Regions from separate parts of the Desulfofalx alkaliphila DSM 12257 genome, predicted to be linked through region 2. Evidence: riboswitches for the same ligand, from Rfam matches in the RefSeq annotation. Region 2 holds a riboswitch; each other region holds the start of a gene.
What was found. Region 2 has a riboswitch for molybdenum cofactor ahead of BR02_RS0104705 (FAD:protein FMN transferase). Riboswitches for the same ligand answer to the same signal wherever they lie in the genome.
Positions count from the first base shown of each region.

Region 1 (6,130 bases), on a different contig from region 2:
AAACGCAGCGGCCACTGCCATTGTTGCATCGGCCTTTGGCTTCCAGGGGCAAAAGTGTTCAGCTTGCTCCAGGGCAGTTGTGCTCAGTGATGTTTATGACCAAGTGGTTGATTTGGTGCTGCAAAAGACCGGTGAGCTGACCGTTGGCCCAGCCACAGAAAACTTCCCCGTTGGCCCGGTGATAGACAAGGCTTCTCTGGAAAGAATTAAGAAATATATAGAAATTGGTAAAAGAGAAGGTGAACTGCTCACCGGGGGAGATACTCTTGAAAGTTTGGGTGGATTTTATGTGCAGCCCACTATTTTCGGCAATGTTTCACCCCAAGCGGTGATTGCCCAGGAGGAAATATTTGGCCCTGTACTGGCCTTTATTAAAGCAGACAGTTTTGACCATGCCTTGGATATTGTTAACAACACTGAATATGGTTTAACCGGCTCAGTCTTTGCTAACGATCGTTTAAAAATCGAAAAAGCAAAGAAAGAGTTTCATGTGGGCAACTTCTACGTTAACCGCAAATGCACCGGTGCCTTGGTAGGGGTGCATCCCTTTGGCGGATTTAAAATGTCAGGCACTGACTCCAAGGCCGGTGGGAGAGATTATCTGCTCCACTTCACCCAACCGAAGTTAATATCAGAAAAGTACTAAAGACAAAAAAAGCCCCAAAAGAAGCTTTTACTTAGGGATTGAAGAAAAACTTTAATGGACAGCTTCAAGCGGGCAATAAAGACCACATAGGAGTTTCTTATTCTCCTGTGTGGTCTTTTTCGTTATGCGTTAGTTGTTTTTCTACCATCAATGGATATAGGGACGGTGATGCAGACAAAGCCTTATTTAATCGCCCGCGGGGTGTTGCCATTGCTCCTGATGGTGCGATATTTATCACTGACACGGGCAACCACGCTATACGAATGATTTATGATGGCAAGGTATATACAGTTGCCGGGAACGGATTTCCCGGGCATGTAGACGGGCAAGTTTTAAAGGCGCAGTTTTAGAACCCAACAGGTATTGTCATTGATAAAGCCGACTATATTTATGTCAGTGACACATTTAGGAGTCCCCTTATGCTCAAAGACGCACCCTCCTAATGGGGCTTTTTTTCCTAATAAACAATTATTCATGAAGGAATATGCTTATTAACATAGAATAGAATAAGGCATTAACCATGTGCTTTTGGAACAAAAAGCATCCCAAAAAAGAACACTGTTATACCAAAATGTAACACTTTCCTGGTATAGCACTAAAAATCCAATTGGATAGCTTGTTTTTATTGGTACGCTTTTTGCTACGTTATTAATATAACTTAATAGTCTCCGAGCCGTCAGATCTAAGGTATTATACTATGATCTTTCGGCCGTTAGGGTTTGATGGGAAACCGTTAAGCCTCCCGTTCGGAAAGGAGTAAAGTAAATACTTGGTGTTTAAAAAGCCAGGATTACATGCTTCTTTGCTGTGATCCTGGCTTTTTATAAACCTAGCCGGAAGCCCGCCGATGATGGCTGTTTAGTAGTTAACTTGGAGGTAATAGTGGTGCAAGAGGTCATTGAAAGAGTCAAATCACATCTTGAAGGTGTAAGGTTACAAAAAATTACAGATGAACAAGAGGTTTTATTAAAAAACAACTATAATTGCAAGCTTTACTTTTTTGAGTACGGTCTTAGTCCAAAGGGTGATTTAGTGATCAGCACATCAAGTCAAAACTATAAAAACCTCCTCTATTATATCGGTTTTGAATGGGAGAAAAAGTCTTTCTTAAAGTTAAAAATAGAAGGCAACGATTCTGTGGCTGTTGTTTTAGATATGGAGAGCAAAAGGGTGAGTGAGTTAGCCAAGAAATTAGGTTTAATAAGGGAATAAAATAGTTTTATTTATAAAGCATAGATTTGTGGCACAATTTAATATGGACTCCGAGCTTGGCAGTTCTAAGGCCTTCGATAAGAAAGCCAAGCCGTTAGGGTTTAATGGGAAACCGTTAGGCCTCCCGCGTGGAAAGGAGTACAGTAGTATTTACTGGTTATAAATAAACCAGGGCGCTGTTTTAACCCTTCCACGGCGCCCTGGTTTTATTGTTAAAAAAGGGGGATGGAGCAGTGAAAGTTGTACCGGTGCAAGAGGCGGTTGGAATGGTTCTCTGTCACGATATTACCCAAATTGTCCCGGGTAAATTTAAAGGCAGGGCATTTAAAAAAGGGCACATTATACAGTTTGAAGATATACCGAAGTTGTTGGATATAGGAAAGCAAAATATATATGTATGGGAAATAAACAATGGGCTGCTGCACGAGGATGACGCAGCGCTGAGAATTGCAAAGGCGGCTGCCGGCAGCGGCATAAGCCTCACGGAACCCAAAGAAGGTAAAGTAAGTTTGCTGGCCGAAGAAAAGGGCCTCCTTAAAGTAAATGTTGATGCCCTATACAGCATTAACGAATTAGAAGAAGTGATGTTTGCAACTTTACATACCAATCAAATAGTTGAAAAAGGTAAGGTGCTGGCAGGCACCAGAATCATTCCCCTGGTTATTGAAGAAGACAAAATATGTAAAATTGAGTCCATATGCCAAACAAACTATCCCCTGGTTGAGGTTAAACCATTTAAGTCATTAAAAGTCGGCGTTGTTACCACCGGCAGCGAAGTATACCACGGGCGGATTAAAGATAAATTTGGCCCTGTGGTTATGAAGAAGATAGAGAGTTGGGGAAGTGTTGTAAGCAGACAAATATTTGTGTCTGACAGCACAGACATGATAGTTGACGCTATAAACCGGTTATTGGGAGAGGGGGTTGAAATGATTACAGTTACCGGAGGCATGTCTGTGGACCCCGATGACGTGACACCTGCAGGTATTCGGGCAGCGGGCGGGCGTATTGTTACATATGGTGCCCCCACCTTGCCCGGGGCTATGTTTATGTTGGCCTATATAGGCGATGTACCTGTGCTGGGATTGCCGGGCTGTGTAATGTACAGCAAGAGCAGTATCTTTGATCTGGTGGTGCCCCGCATCCTGGCAGGGGAAGAATTAAGCCGCAGGGATATTGTGAAGCTGGGCCATGGGGGACTCTGTGTTAACTGTAAAGAGTGTAGATATCCGGACTGTGGTTTTGGAAAAAGCTTGTAAAACAATCTGCTAGAAAAATTTAGGGTCGATAGCCTTAAATTAAATAATAAAAGGAGTGTGGTCAAGTGATTAAAAAGAAAATCAACATCAACGGCATAAATACAGTTGTCGTATGCGACCCGGAATCTATGCTGGTGGATGTGCTGCGCGGCCAACTGGGTCTAACCGGAACCAAGGTCGGTTGTGGTAAAGCCCAGTGCGGTGCTTGCTCAGTAATTTTAAACGGTAAACTAATTTTATCCTGTGCTTACAAAATGAAGCGTTTACCTGATGAGTCTATTATCACTACCATTGAAGGTATTGGCACTCCCACTAACCTGCACGCCTTACAAATGGCATGGGTGAAATACGGTGGCGCCCAGTGCGGTTACTGCTCACCTGGCTTTATTGTGTCTGCTAAGGCACTCTTAGACGAAAACCCATCCCCAACCCGAGAAGAAGTAAGAGATTGGTTCCAAAAACATAAAAACGTTTGCCGCTGCACCGGCTATATACCCTTAGTTGATGCCGTGATGGCTGCGGCTGCCTTTATGCGCGGCGAAATTACCGCTGAAGACTTAGACTTTAAAATGCCTGCCGACGGCAAAATTTTTGGCACTGACTATCCGCGCCCCTCTGCCATTGGCAAAGTTACCGGTACAATTGAGTTTGGCTCCGATTTTGGCCTAAAAATGCCGCCCGAAACCCTGCAGTTAAAGTTGGTTCAGGCACAAGTTTCCCATGCAAAAATTTTATCCATCGACACCTCTGAAGCTGAAAAAATGCCAGGTGTATATAAAGTTGTCACCCATAAAGATATTAAGGGCAGAAACCGGATTAACGGCTTGAACTTTCCAAACAACAAAGGGGACAGCTATGATCGCCCCATTTTATGTGATGAAAAAGTATTTCAGTTTGGCGACGCCATTGCCATCGTTTGTGCAGATACCGAGGCAAATGCCCAAGCCGCTGTAGAAAAGGTTAAGGTTGAGTTGGAAATTTTGCCGGCCTACATGAGTGCCCCTGCGGCAATGGAGCCCGATGCCATTGAAATTCACCCCGGCACACCCAATGTTTATTACAAGCAAGACAATATAAAGGGTGAAGATACGGCGTCAGTAATGGAAGAAGCAGATGTGGTAGTGTCAATGGAAGACCTGTATGTCGGTCGTCAGCCCCACCTGCCCATTGAGCCTGACGTTGCTGCCGCTTACTACGATGAAAACGGCAATTTGCAGATTTTATCAAAAAGTATCGGTCTGGACCTGCATGCAGCCATGATCGGTGAAGGACTTGGTTTAGAGCCTGGTAAAAACCTGTTCTTGTCTCAATTCCCCGGGGTAGGCGGTACCTTTGGGTATAAGTTTAGCCCCACCATTGAGGCCCTGGTTGGTGCTGCCACCATGGCCACAGGGAAGCCTTGTTTCTTAAACTTCAATTATTATCAACAAATTACCTATACCGGAAAGCGTTCACCCTTCTTTGTTGATATTAAGTACGGTGCTAAAAAAGACGGCAAGATTGTTGCCATGGAAGCCAACTGGGCAGTGGATCACGGTCCTTACTCAGAGTTTGGTGACCTGCTGACCCTGCGCGGTGCTCAGTTTATCGGTGCCGGCTATGGTATTCCTAACATTAAAGGTGTTGGCTACACCGTTTGCACCAACCACTGTTGGGGTTCAGCCTTCCGGGCTTACGGATCACCCCAGAGCTTCTTTGCCTCAGAGACTTTAATGGACGTATTGGCTGAAAAGCTGGGCATCGATCCCCTGGAGCTGAGATATATTAATGCTTATCGTCCCGGAGATACTACCCCCTCTGGCCATGAGCCGGAAGTATATTCTATGACCGCATTGATTGATGCCATCCGGCCCAAATACCAAGCAGCTTTGGAAAATGCTAAAAAGCTTTCTACACCGGAGAAAAAACGTGGTGTTGGCGTATCTGTCGGCGTCTATGGCTGCGGCTTGGACGGTGTAGATGGAGCGGAAGTATGGGTGGAACTGCTGTCCGACGGTCGGGTTCAGGTAAGTACAAACTGGCAGGATCACGGACAGGGTGCAGATATGGGCCTCTTGGCCACCTCCCATGAAGCACTGCGTCCCATGGGTATTAAGCCGGAGCAGATTAAGCTGGTTATGAACGATATGAACTTAGCCCCTGCCGGCGGCCCTGCCGGCGGTAGCCGTTCACAGGTGGTTATCGGCAATGCTGTAATTAACGGTTGTGAGCAATTGCTTAACGCCCTTAAGAAAGATGACGGAAGTTACATGACTTACGACGAAGCGGTGGCAAAGGGCATACCGCTAAAGTATGTGGGCCAGTGGAGCACTGCTGCGGATAACTGCACCGCATGCGACGAAAAAGGCCAGGGCAAGCCTTTCTCCAATTACATGTACGGTGTCTTCTTAGCAGAGGTGGAAGTGGATACCACCACCGGCAAGACTGAGGTCATTAAGATGACTTTAGCTGCTGACGTGGGAGAAATCGTCAACAAAACGGTATTGGACGGACAAATATATGGTGGCTTGGCCCAGGGCATTGGCCTGGCACTGACCGAAGACTTTGAGGACTTGGAAAAGCATACCACCATGCGTGCCTGCGGTATTCCTTACATTAAGGATGTTCCGGACAACATGGAAATCATCTACGTTAACTTCCCCCGCAAGCACGGTCCCTTTGGTGCTTCCGGCGTGGGTGAATTGCCGCTGACTTCGCCCCATGCTGCCATCTGCAACGCCATTTACAACGCCTGCGGTGTACGTATAACCCAGCTGCCGGCGTTACCGGAAAAGATATTGGCAGGCCTGCAGGGTAAAGAAATACCGGTGGTAAGACGTCCCATTAAAAACCCTGATTTCTAAAATACTGAACTTGCTATGTAGAGGGCGGGCCTTCATGCCCGCCCTCTACCATAATTGAAAAAGTTATTTTCACCGGCATGGTTGGATTGTAGTGGCGTACGATATTGTCCGCCCTTTATATACTTATTGCGGTATTGAGGTGGGATAACATGGATCACAAACGGATATTT
Region 1 covers NZ_JONT01000002.1:34,017-40,146, forward strand. The annotation lists gene pruA (L-glutamate gamma-semialdehyde dehydrogenase) at 1-646, shown strand, start outside; gene BR02_RS0101930 (hypothetical protein) at 754-996, shown strand; molybdenum cofactor riboswitch at 1,301-1,419, shown strand; gene BR02_RS0101935 (DUF3909 family protein) at 1,532-1,858, shown strand; molybdenum cofactor riboswitch at 1,895-2,013, shown strand; gene BR02_RS0101940 (molybdopterin-binding protein) at 2,092-3,117, shown strand; gene BR02_RS0101945 (molybdopterin-dependent aldehyde oxidoreductase) at 3,183-5,960, shown strand; gene BR02_RS0101950 (pyridine nucleotide-disulfide oxidoreductase/dicluster-binding protein) at 6,110-6,130, shown strand, end outside.
Region 1: another riboswitch for molybdenum cofactor. It lies ahead of BR02_RS0101940 (molybdopterin-binding protein); the one in region 2 lies ahead of BR02_RS0104705 (FAD:protein FMN transferase).

Region 2 (6,130 bases):
TTAATTTCCAAAGAACGACCCCCTCAACTTCAGTTTCACCCATATAAAGATCTCGCACAATATGCTGGTCCAGAGCTTCCAGTTGCCGCAGGCTAAAGGTACGAGGCTCTTTTACCTGGCTACCTGTAACGCGCAACACCGGCTGATCGAGATACTGGGTATAGACACCGTAATCATGTTTCCAGCTGTCGCCATCGGTAGCAGTTACAATAATCTCCACCACACCGCTAACCGACTTGGCACTGTTCAGGTCTCCCGTTTCAGTCTGGCCAATGACTAGAAGGAGCGGCCCACCACTGTTTCGGGCTACATGGTCATAACCATCCGATGTATCAGAAGATACCAATGGTCTTTCGTTTTTGCCGTAAGCCAGCATCACTTTGAGGTCGTTTGCACCGGTTTCTTCGTTAATGTAATCACGTTTGGCGATTTCATCCAGAGAAAAGGTTTTGCTGGAACCGTCAGCAGTTTTAAAGGTCACCGTATCGGCCCCGCCGGTAAAGCCCACTTCCCTTCGTATAAACTCGTAAATGTCAATCCCCCGGTAAGAAGCTAACTCCTTCTCCGTATCGCTAGCCAGGCAGTACTCACCGGTAAAGATGTAGTTCTGCATGAACTCCAGTTCACCCAAAGTCACAGTATGATCTTTTCTTACGCCACTACCGCCAATGGACAAGGTGTCCGATTGATACTGATCATAGGGAGGTTCTAGGTGGGCATAAGAGTCCTTGCTTATGTTGACAGTAATGGAATCAATTGTCCGCAACCACTGGCCCGGGGTTCCTTTTTCCGTCTGCCCAAAGAGGGCCATTAGAGGTCCGTAGCGGTTCACAATAGGGTTGTCCTCATATCCCGGATCACCTTTACTTTTCACCATGGGGTAGCCATTTTTGCCAAAGGCCAACATCGGCTTGAGCCAGGTAGCCCCGGTAACCTCGTTGAAGTAGTCCTCCCGGGTGATATCAGCAAGGTTAACTGTAAGTGGGGCTTGACCGTCCGCACTGCTGGTAAATGTCACCGTGCCGGTGGTTCCGGGAAGCCCGATTTTCTCAAAGAGAAGATAATTTAAACTGACCCCCTCGTATAAGTCTGATATTTTAGCTCCGCCACTGCCCCCGGCATCATGGGTATAGTAGTACCCCTTTACCCGGGCACGCTCAGCTGTGGCCGCAGGTACTTCGGGTCCATAAATCATATTTTCGATATCACTAACGGTAAGTGTCTCCTGCTTAATGGTACCCCCGTCATCACCAATAACCGTTACAGTCAAGCTATCGTTTCCTAGCGCCTTATAGGGTTGGTACGAGTGGGTAGTATACGGAATATCTTCACCCACCACCACACGCATGGCAAACTTAACTTGGTTGGCACCATTAGTGTAGTCATAATCCAGTTTGCCAAAGACAATTCGCAACGGCCCACCGTCATTATTCAACCCGGAGTTGTATCCAGAGTCGCTGGCATGATTGACATAAGGATAGCCGTTGTAACCGTATGACACCAATACAGGGTAGCCCGTCTCCAAGGGCTCTACGCCTCTACCGTCAAAACTACCGTCCCCTAGATCAGTGGGGTCTTTTTCGTAGTAACCCCAGAGGTGATGATTTTTGATTTCTCTCACCGTCATGGGTGGAATGTTGTAGTGGTCTGCGGCAATAAAATGCACAGGAGTGCTTTCGTCGATGTCAGGATCGAGCCCGGACTTTATCAGCAGGTCCCAAAGGGGCACACCTTTGTAAGTGTTGTAGTACCAGTAGTAATAACTGTTAGAGAGACTGTACTCTTTCTCCACGTGTAACTCGGTCATGGCCTCTAGATCAGCCACGGTATAGTTTACTTCCTTACCCAGACCACTGCCGCTTAAAGTAAAGACATACTGCATAAACTTAGGATCATCATAGGGAGGATTATCAGTATGTTCATAACCCGGCCGTTCAGTCTCCTCAACGTAGATATAGGCTACATTGGAGAAGGTGGGAGGGTCACCGGCATCCCCGTGATACACCAATTTAAAACAACCACCATCGTTATATTTTTCTGGAATGTAGCCTGCATAGTCAGTATAGACCAGAGGTACTTCGTTAACCCCGTAGGCTACAATCATCTTCCTGGCTTCATCCCTGACCTGCTCTAGGGTATACTCGGCAATGGTCTTACGTTGGTAGTCCTTAAAAACAATATTGCCTATGTCGCTGCGCAGTTTAACGAAATTATCTAGGATATAAGAAACCTTTATGCCCTCGTAGCTGTTCTCAAGCACCTGGTCACCAATTCTCTCGGTGTATGTGTCTCGATAGAGCCCAGCGTTAGTCTCTTCAATCTGAACCAGAGACAGTGCACGGTAAGAAGTCACACCGGGACCTTCCACAGTGAAGGTGGCACCGGTAATCGCATCAATGTTGTATGGTGCACCCGAATAGCTGATATGCTTATAGGGACTGTCAGCAAAGTCGTTGTCCCCAGGCGGAGGGTCGTCAGCAGGGCGTTCCTCCCCAACCACGATACGAACTACATTACTGACAAAGTCGCTATGGTTCTGATCGTGGATATTCCCCTTTTGCTGTCCTAAATACAACCGAGGGGCACCATTGTCAGTAGAAAGTTCAAGGTCTGCATAGGTAACTGGTGGACTAAGACTGTCTTGGGATGAAGTAAACAGTTCAACACTGTAGAATCCCAGTGTGGGCATTACACTTTGCTCACTGTCAATTCCAAAATCAGGGTATGTGTATAAATCCAGCAAATTACTAACTGATCTTGTACTACTGAAATTATCAGACGCAATGAACTTAACTAGATAATCTTGGTCAGTCTTAAGGTTGCCTACCCCTATCAACTCAAACAGATCATACCCTCTTACTTTCTGGATTCGATGGGTACCAAAAGAGTTATTCGAAGAATAAATTCGTTCAACCATCTGGTAGTTGTCCCAATCAGAAGCATATATCATAACATCCTGCTCTAGGCCTGTCCCAGTGATAATCAAATCCGGTGCGGCGGCTAATGCCTCTTTAGTCTGCTGTGGAACAAAACCGATTAAAGTTGATAAGAGAAATCCAATCAATACAAAAATACTAAGTTTCTTAAATAACTTGTTTTTTTTCACCGTTCTCCTCCCAACCTTTCTTTATTAACCTTGGGTTTTGATGAATTAAATAGTGACAATTCCGACATTTAAATAGCTAGTTAGATTAAAATTTTAAAAACTAACCCTCCTCAATAATTATCTGGCAATAGGATGATATTCGCCTTTTCCTGTGAATACTAATTGATTAGATAATTTGTCCGTATATAGCAATTGCTTGTCCGGAGTTATAATAATTAACTCTGTATTTTCCACTTCTTTGGCAATATTAACCCCATCCTCCGGACCCAGTACAAAGATGGCTGTAGATAAAATATCTGCATCGGTTGCTGAATCATTTACAACAGTAGCTTGTATTACATCTCTAGCTTGTTGGCCGGTGGACGGATCTAAAATATGATGGTATCGTACACCTCCTTGAATAAAGTATCTTTGATAGTCACCGGAGGTTACCACTGCCTTATCCTTGACAGATATTATGGCAATTATTCCGTTACCGCGAGGGTCTTGTACCCCCACCTGCCAAAGGGATCCATCAGGTTTAGTGCCCAAGGCGTAGATATTTCCTCCGGCATTAATCAAGGCATGCTCTATTCCGTTATTTATGAGAGCCATTACCGCCCGATCTGTGGCATAGCCTTTAGCAACCCCACCTAAATCCAGGCCCATACCCGGCTCGGTTAAAATAACAGTATCATTTAAACAATCAATTTCTATTTTCCTGTAATCCACTTGGTCTAAGGCTTTGTCGAGCTCATCTTGGCTTGGAATACGCCAATTACTACCAAAACCCCACAAGTCCATTATCGGAGCAATAGAAACATCAAAGGCACCGTCAGATATTTCAGAAAAATACTTTGAGCGCTCTAGCATATTTATTGTATGATCACTAACCTGCACAGGGCCAATACCGGCACTTTGATTAATTTTGTTAACATCACTTAAGTCTGATTGATCATCTGTAAACCTGTCAGCTAACTTATTAATCTGCTCAAAGGCAGTAAACGCATCTTGCAATGCTTTACTCCCCTGCTGCTCATTTTCAGAAAAAACAGTGATCTGTATTAAGGTGTCCATAATAAATTTTTCATCGCTAAACTCCTGCAATTGAGTAGAATTTGATCCACAGCCCATACAACAAAGCATAGTAAGCAGGATTAAAAAACTATATAATACACAACGCCAGCATTGCAATTAATAATACACCTCCGAAAAAGCAAATGGCTTGCTTTTCCCGCAAGGAAAACCAAGCCATTTAATAACGCTACACAAATTCCTTTCCAAACGGGAGGCATAAACGTTTCCACTTATACCCGGCGGTTAGGTCCCATAGCAGCATAGCCTTAGGTTGCTAACTCGGAATTTAATACTATTTGCTTTTGTTAAAATATACTATCAACTACATAACAACTAAGTCAACATAATGTATACACCTTATTCCGACAATTATTTTAGTATTGTCGGAATTAATCTATTATTTTTCCCGATTTTAAATAATAAGTTTTTTAATGTTTGGATTTTAAGTTATTTGTAGATTGAAAATATATTATGCTTTAAATGCACATCATTGGTCGTAATACTACATAAACTAAAACCCCCTAAAAGTTAGGGGGTGCTATAACAACTTTATAAGCATTTAACAATTAGCTACTTCAACTTCCCTTCCATTAATAAAGATTCTTCCTTGTTCATCAGAGCGAATTTCTAAAATCTCATCTCTATAATTAATATTAATATACATGTCAACGGCGCTGTTTAAATTTGTATTTTCAGCTCTTTCTTTTAGCCTTTCCAAATTATTTTGTGCTTCTTCAATTCCATTCATTTTCACCTTTCCTGTTTCATCAGCCTCAATGCCTATGGTTTCACCGTTTTGTTTTAGGGTTACCAATATCCTGAACGGATCCAGGGAGGCAGTCCCTCCGGTACTTCTAATATCTTTACATACCGTTATCGTATCATTTGGTTTATTATCATTGTTATTGGCCTCTAACTGTGTGGATGTAGACCCGCCAAGATCATTATTGTTTGTATTACCGGAAGAACATTCCCCGTTTTGCTTATTAAAATTATCCTGTTCATTACTTTGTCGCGCCACTGCTTGGGAACCTTCAAAAAAGGCTAACGCCAGGGCAGCACATTGGCAGATCCTTTGCTCTTGATTTGTTGTTTGGTTTTGGTTGATCTCGGCATTTGCATTTTGATTTACTTGATTGCCTAAGTAGCAAATACCATTTATATTTTCAGCATTTAAAACAGCCTTTTGATAATTTGCATTTTCTTGAATTGAATTTTGTACTGCCCTTGCATTTCCTCCGGCGGCTGAAATTGCAACTGCAGCTAATTGGTTACTGTAATTAAATTGATCAACACTTTGCTCCTGTGAACTCTCCCCATTGACCCCATGGTTAATAGTATTAGTCATCCTTGTTTCCCCCTTTTTTACTGTGATCGGAAGAAGGGGAAGTTTCATGGATACTTTTTTGCAGAACAATATCTAATTTATGCCCATTTAAATATACCTCACCATTTTTGTGTACCTTTACTTTTAAATTTTGTGTACCTTTAACAATATCCACAATTATCATAGTGTCCGGTTCTGCCCCTGCCTGTGCCCTTTTAGTAAATTTACAGTGATCATTGTTTTGTTTTTGTATGTTATCCTTATCCGCCGACACAGAAGCATTTTGTAAATTGTTATTCATTTGAACAGTTGTCTGAAATACTGTTGCTTCTCCCCCACCGATGGATATTGCCACTGAGTTACTTTGCTGACTAACATTTTGTTGAGAGACATTTTGACTTTGATTAATATCTTCATTAGTATCATTGCTGCTTTCCGGACAGCAAGGGTTAGAATCTGCAATTACAGCCCTTACCTCTGCCTGTTGACTATTTATGTTGCTTTGTTCAGATATCTGCAGCGCTTCAGCCACAGACCCTTCTCCTATTGCAACTGCAAGAGCCAAATTCTGCTCAGCAATGTTTAACTGATTAACCTCTTGATTTTGATTTGCTATGGCTTGGGCTTGTTGATTAACCACA
Region 2 covers NZ_JONT01000007.1:11,694-17,823, forward strand. The annotation lists gene BR02_RS14325 (ligand-binding sensor domain-containing protein) at 1-3,106, opposite strand, end outside; gene BR02_RS0104705 (FAD:protein FMN transferase) at 3,224-4,192, opposite strand; molybdenum cofactor riboswitch at 4,343-4,459, opposite strand; gene BR02_RS0104710 (hypothetical protein) at 4,722-5,510, opposite strand; gene BR02_RS0104715 (hypothetical protein) at 5,503-6,130, opposite strand, start outside.

Region 3 (6,130 bases), on a different contig from region 2:
TACAGATTATCCTATATTCCTCTGTTGAATTTTGTAGGTTTCGGTCGACTGTCATATTAACTATTTTACTGTACCGATCACGATTATTACTATACACCATACTTTGCCTGCCACTGCTTCATATTCGTAACCTTGATGTTCTTGAAATAGTTAGAAATCTATAAAATACTGTTGTTTACAGAATTTTTTGTAGATATACTATAATTGGTAGGACTATCTTAAACTGACCCGGGGGGTGATGATATGTTGTTTTCACTGCAAGCGCCTAAATCCCTGGTTTATGAAACCTTACAAGGACTCAACTTGTTTAAAGATGTGCCTGCTGACCAGTTACATATTATCAGCAAGGGTTGTAATATAGTCACCCTCCGCAACAACCAACACATTGTATCACAGGGAGATATGCTGCGAAATTTCTTCATTGTTCTTCATGGGGAATTAGAGGTTTATGTTGAAGATGAGTTTGGGGAAAAATTTGTATTGCATCGACTGTTAGCCGGAGATTACTATGGTGATATTTGTTTACTTACCGGGGAACCATCCCATGTAAGCATTAATTCGGCCAAAAGAAGCAAGATTATAATCTTTGACGACGAAGCCTTCCAAAAGCTTATTCAACTAATTCCACAAATTAACAACACCATCATTAAAAATCTCTCATATCAACTAAAGCAAATAAACATTAAAAAGACCTCCGTTAAGAATAAACAACTGGCCCTGTCCAACTTTTTGCTGGAATCCAGAACATATTTAAAGAAACTGGTAGGTAAAAGTAGATTCACTAAAAAGCTGCGTCACATAATCGACGAGCAAGCTAAACACTGTGAGCCTTTGTTAATCACCGGAGAAAAGGGCACAGGTAAGCTTTTGGTGGCCAATCTCATTCATAATAAAAGCATAAGAAAGAAGTTTCCATTTATCGTCGTAGATTGTGAGGAACTGGTTCACGACGTGGAAGGTATTAAATTGCTGGGCCCTCTGTCAAAGGAAACTTCACAACTGTACCAGTTTAGCTACCTTGATTTGGCTAAGGGTGGCTCCCTCTACTTAAATGATATTGAGTTGCTGCCCAAAGAAACGCTATTGAGGTTGTTGAAGTATGTAGACCAACACCGGGATGTTAGAATTATTATGGCCTCCACAGTGACAGACCCCGGCCAATATATTGAAAGAAAAAAAACGGGTATTAATACTGCCTCATTATTTAACAACAGCCTTCACCTCGATCCCTTGCGGAGCAGAAAAAGAGATATTCCCGAACTGATTAATTACTTTGTAAACTTAAAATGTAAAAAATATGAAAAAGAAACTAATATCACCCTTTCCTCGGATGCCGTTGAAAAGCTGCTCTCCCATGATTATCAGCAATCGAACATCCAGGAGTTAGAGGAAATTATAGATAGGGCTGTGCTATTGACAGACGGTGAAGTCATTGAAGCAGACAGTATTATTATTGGCGAAGTAAACCGAAGCCGACCCGGTTTTAATTTATTGGACTTATCAATCTTTAAAGAATTAGTATATAAAAGAACCTGGCCCCAAAGGGTCCAAATGATGGTGACGGTAATATTCCTGGGAGTTCTTATAATAAGCTTTTGGGGAGGACATCAATTCCAATGGATTAATGTATTTACCTGGAAGGTTTTGGGCCCTGCTGTCATACTTGGTGCCCTATTGCTTGGTAGAGTGGTCTGTTCAGTATGCCCCTTTTCCATGCTGGCTGCACTGGCGCAAAATCTAAAGTGTTACAGTAAACAGCTGCCTAAGTATTTAACTCACCACTATTACATAATATTTATTTTCTTGTTTAGTTTAATCTTTTGGTATGAAGAATTTTTTAACATAAAGGACTCGCCATATCTAACAGGGTTGCTGTTGGCCACCATTGCAGCCGCAGCTATTACCTGCGGTTTCATATATAAAGGGCATGTTTGGTGCCGCTATATGTGCCCCCTAGGGGCGATTTTCTCCGTCTGCTCCACCCTGTCACTGGTTGAACTGCGAGCTAAAACGGATGTCTGCCAAAATAAGTGTCAAACGTTTAATTGCTTTAAAGGCAACACCCGGAGCGGCTGTCCTATGCTGCTGCACGCCATGTACATTGACAGTAATATCAACTGTAAACTCTGCCTAAAATGCGTCACAAACTGTCCTAACAATTCCATCACCTTTAGCATCAGGCCACCAGGTCGAGAAATTTGGCAGCTCTCCAACGTCCACGGGGGCATTGCAGCGCTGGTGCTTTTCTTTGCCTTCATGCTGATACCGCCATTAACCATAGAGAGCCTGAAAAACCTTTATCCCGACCACTGGAAACTGCTATTTAACCTTTTTTACTGGCTGCTATTTTCTCTACTGTTAGCAGTGGTTGTTGTATTTCTAAGAAAGCATATTTCCAGTAAGAATTTTACCCCCTACCTGAGAATGTCTTTGGCTTTTGTGCCGCTGTTAACTGCCTCCCATGTCTCTTATCAGTTAGGAGCCAAATTTGATGAATTAAACTCCATATTTATTCAGTTAGTATTTGCCAGCCAAGCTCCGTACCTGCTTACCGTCAGTGCCTGTAACTTTACCCAGTCCCTTCTTATGATTGTAGGACTGCTATTAACATTGTATTGCCTATTTAGAGTTTTCCCTCAACTAAAGCACCGATGGGTTGGTGGCACTGCCTTTGGGTTTAGTCTGGCATACTGTTTTATTATTTTGTTGTTCCTATGTGTTTAAATTGGGGCTATTATCAATTGTTTTTAGAAATTCTTTGATTTTATCCAGTACAACTTCAGGCTGTTCCTCAGTAAGAAAATGTCCTGCCTGGGGAAGTACCACAGACGGTCGGTGGTTTGGTAAAAGTCGTTCCAATACCTTAATAATCCTCGGTGGTGAAGATGGGTCCTTTAGTCCCCAGATAATTTGGGCAGGTACTTGCCAGCCATTAAGCATTTGTCCGGTCTTCAGCAGCATTCTATAAATAGGGTCTGATTTAAGGATTGGAATTTGCCTAATAGTACTTAGCTGGGCCTTTCGATCAGCCTTGCACCTATAAGGATACCCAAATCCCCGGCGGATTTTTTTGGTGAAAACATCCCTTCTGGAAAAAGCTAAGGGCATCACAAGCCTATGTAAGATATTTAGATTCTCTACCATCACTTCACCTATTACTGGGATTCGTAACGGCCAAAGAACTATGTAAGACCAGGGAGGCAGATAAGGGCTTTTTCCCCAAACTTCCGGTACCGAACCACTGTTATTTAAAATAACAAGCCCCTTGACCAAGTGCTTGTGTTCCGCAGCCCATGCCAGACCGACAATTCCGCCAATATCATGCACAACTAAAGTTATTTCATTTAACTCCATCTTTTCAATAAATTGTGCAAGTCGTTGTGATTGGGCCTGTAAACTGTAATCCTCACCGGCGGGCTTGTCTGAATAGCCAAAACCTAAAAAGTCAGGCACTATACAGCGATACTCTTTACTCAGTTCCGGGATAAAATTACGGTAAAGGTAACCCCAGGTTGGGTTACCATGCAGCATTATCAGAACCCCTCCACTGCCCTCATCCAAGTAGTGCATTTTATACCCGGCTATTTCAATAAAATTTGAATGAAAATCAAAGCCCTCCGGTTTCAAACCCTCACCCTCCCACTGTCCAACCTTGACCATACATTGCCTGGCAAATCGGCACTCACAAAGTGCAAGAATAGATATCTATAAAATATCATACTTTCCAAAAGACATCGAGTTTTTTCATATACCTCCATTTCTATGGTAGAAAATACCTAAGTAATTTATTTGAGATTCTAGCAGGAATTATCTGGGGCAAAGGCGAATATTTTTTGTGGACAATATCACTATGGATTCTTACTATTTTTTGATTCTAATAGAATAATGCTCCGAGCCCCTTCAACCTAAAAGATACGTCACATCCACGGTTATCGGGCCGACAGGGTTTACCTGGAAACAGGTAGGCCTCCCATTGTGGAAAGGAGCCTTCATCAGGTCAATTTAGATCCGGTTGGCTTACTTTCAGTCACCCGGATCTTTTTTATTTGAAAGGGGGTTTATGACAAGTTATCATTGCACAATCCTGTAGAAAAATTATAAGGAGGGTAACTTTATGAGAAGACAATTATCTATTATCTTGGCTTTATTACTGTTTATTTCCATTGGTGCGGCAGCAGCCTATGCCGGACAGTCTGATGTAAATGTGGTTGTTAACGACGAGTCGGTATTGTTTCCGGATCAAGGGGCCTTTATTGACACCGATACAAACAGAACTTACGTTCCTATACGGTTTGTTAGTGAGGCCTTAGGTGCTAAAGTTAACTGGGATAAGGACGCCCAAGCGGCCACTGTTACGCTGGGAAAATCCGTTATTACCATGCCTGTGGACAGCAACCAAGCCACTGTAAACGAAAAAAATGTGCAGCTTGATGCGCCGGCCATGCTGAAAAACCAGCGCTTATTAGTGCCGCTGCGCTTTGTCAGTGAGGCTTTGGATAAGGACGTAGAGTGGAACGAAGCCGAGCGAACTGTTTATATAAGTGCGGGACCATTCATTCGAATGGCAAGCACTATCGGACCCATTGACGCCGGAATTGTAGGCACCTTGACCAATCTCTTTGAGGAAAAAACAGGCATTAAAGTGGAATTTGTGGGCGCAGGTACAGGCAAAGCCCTAGAAATGTCCAAAACCGGGGATTTTGACCTGGTGCAGGTGCATGCCCGGGCCCTTGAGGAACAGTTTGTTGCCGAAGGTTATGGCACCGAGCGCATCCCCCTGATGTATAACGACTTTGTCATCGTTGGTCCAAAGTCTGACACCGCAGGAATTAGGGGACTGACCCCTTCAGAAGCCTTGAATCGAATTATGGAAACAGAGTCGTTGTTTATCAGCCGTGGCGACCGTTCCGGCACCCACGTCGGTGAGATGGAACTTTGGAAAGCCGCAGAACTGGAACCCCAGGGCGATTGGTACGTAGTCTGGGAGGGAGGTCCCCAAGGAAATAGCGCCACCCTGCGTTACACCGATGAACAACAGGCCTATACCTTCATGGATCGGGCCACCTACCTTGTTCTAAAGGATGAGATCAGCTTAGATGTTCTGGTGGAGAAACACGAATCACTGCTAAATTTCATTACCCTAATCCCGGTGAACCCGGAAAAATTCCCGCAGGTTAAGTATGATCTAGTGATGCAGTTCGTGGATTATGCAACCTCTATAGAAGCGCAAACGGTAATTGAAAACTTCAAGAAGGATGTCTACGGCGAGTCACTTTTCTTCCCCAATTCTGACCGTTGGCACGCCCATAAAGAGTAATAATGACGATGCGATACCATTTTAAACGCGCCCCGCTTGAAGGGGCGCGTTTTTTAAGTTGATAATCAAATATAAAAAGAATACTAAACAACATATCGGGTAAACTTATTAAAAAAATTAAAGAAAAGAGGGATTGGCATGCATACGCTTAGCCATTTACAAGAGGCTCTACACCAAAAGGAACAGGCACTTATTCAATACGTTCGTTATATGAGGGAATCCCAAGACAGTGATAACCAAGATATGGCAGCACTTTTTTCTGATCTTGCAAAAGCAGAGGAAAAACATATTGCTGTAATTAGAAATCAGGTGGCTAAATATAATAAGGGTTTACTTAATAAATATGAAAGTATAAATGAGTATAATTCACAACACTCCACCTACAGAGACGCACCCGAAAATTGATTCCATATAAACAAACCATCTATTATTAATGATGGTTTGTTTAATTATTGAAAACTATTAAATTGCCTTTAAGGTTTAACTCCTTTATTTTATTTAGCAAGTAATCACGCTGTTTTTCCCTTCGTGATGCAGTTGCCTTTAACTCTTCCAATAAATAATATTCTATTAGTCGATAATCTAATTGAGTATTAGCAACATTTACATAAGCCTTAACCAATGACGAACAGACTTTGAATTTCCACTGGGCAAACATAGGATCATTAGTTAATATGAATGAGCTAATACCGCCTAAATCCCTTTCAGGGTGAGTAATACATATATCTTCAAAATCAATACCGTAAAAATTATCTCCGGTAAATATAAAATTACGCAGGTTTAAGTCTGATTTGCAAAAACAATATTCACCTT
Region 3 covers NZ_JONT01000030.1:739-6,868, forward strand. The annotation lists gene BR02_RS0111720 (sigma 54-interacting transcriptional regulator) at 244-2,724, shown strand; gene BR02_RS0111725 (alpha/beta fold hydrolase) at 2,713-3,627, opposite strand; molybdenum cofactor riboswitch at 3,877-4,002, shown strand; gene BR02_RS0111730 (stalk domain-containing protein) at 4,115-5,317, shown strand; gene BR02_RS0111735 (hypothetical protein) at 5,456-5,722, shown strand; gene BR02_RS0111740 (RIO1 family regulatory kinase/ATPase domain-containing protein) at 5,763-6,130, opposite strand, start outside.
Region 3: another riboswitch for molybdenum cofactor. It lies ahead of BR02_RS0111730 (stalk domain-containing protein); the one in region 2 lies ahead of BR02_RS0104705 (FAD:protein FMN transferase).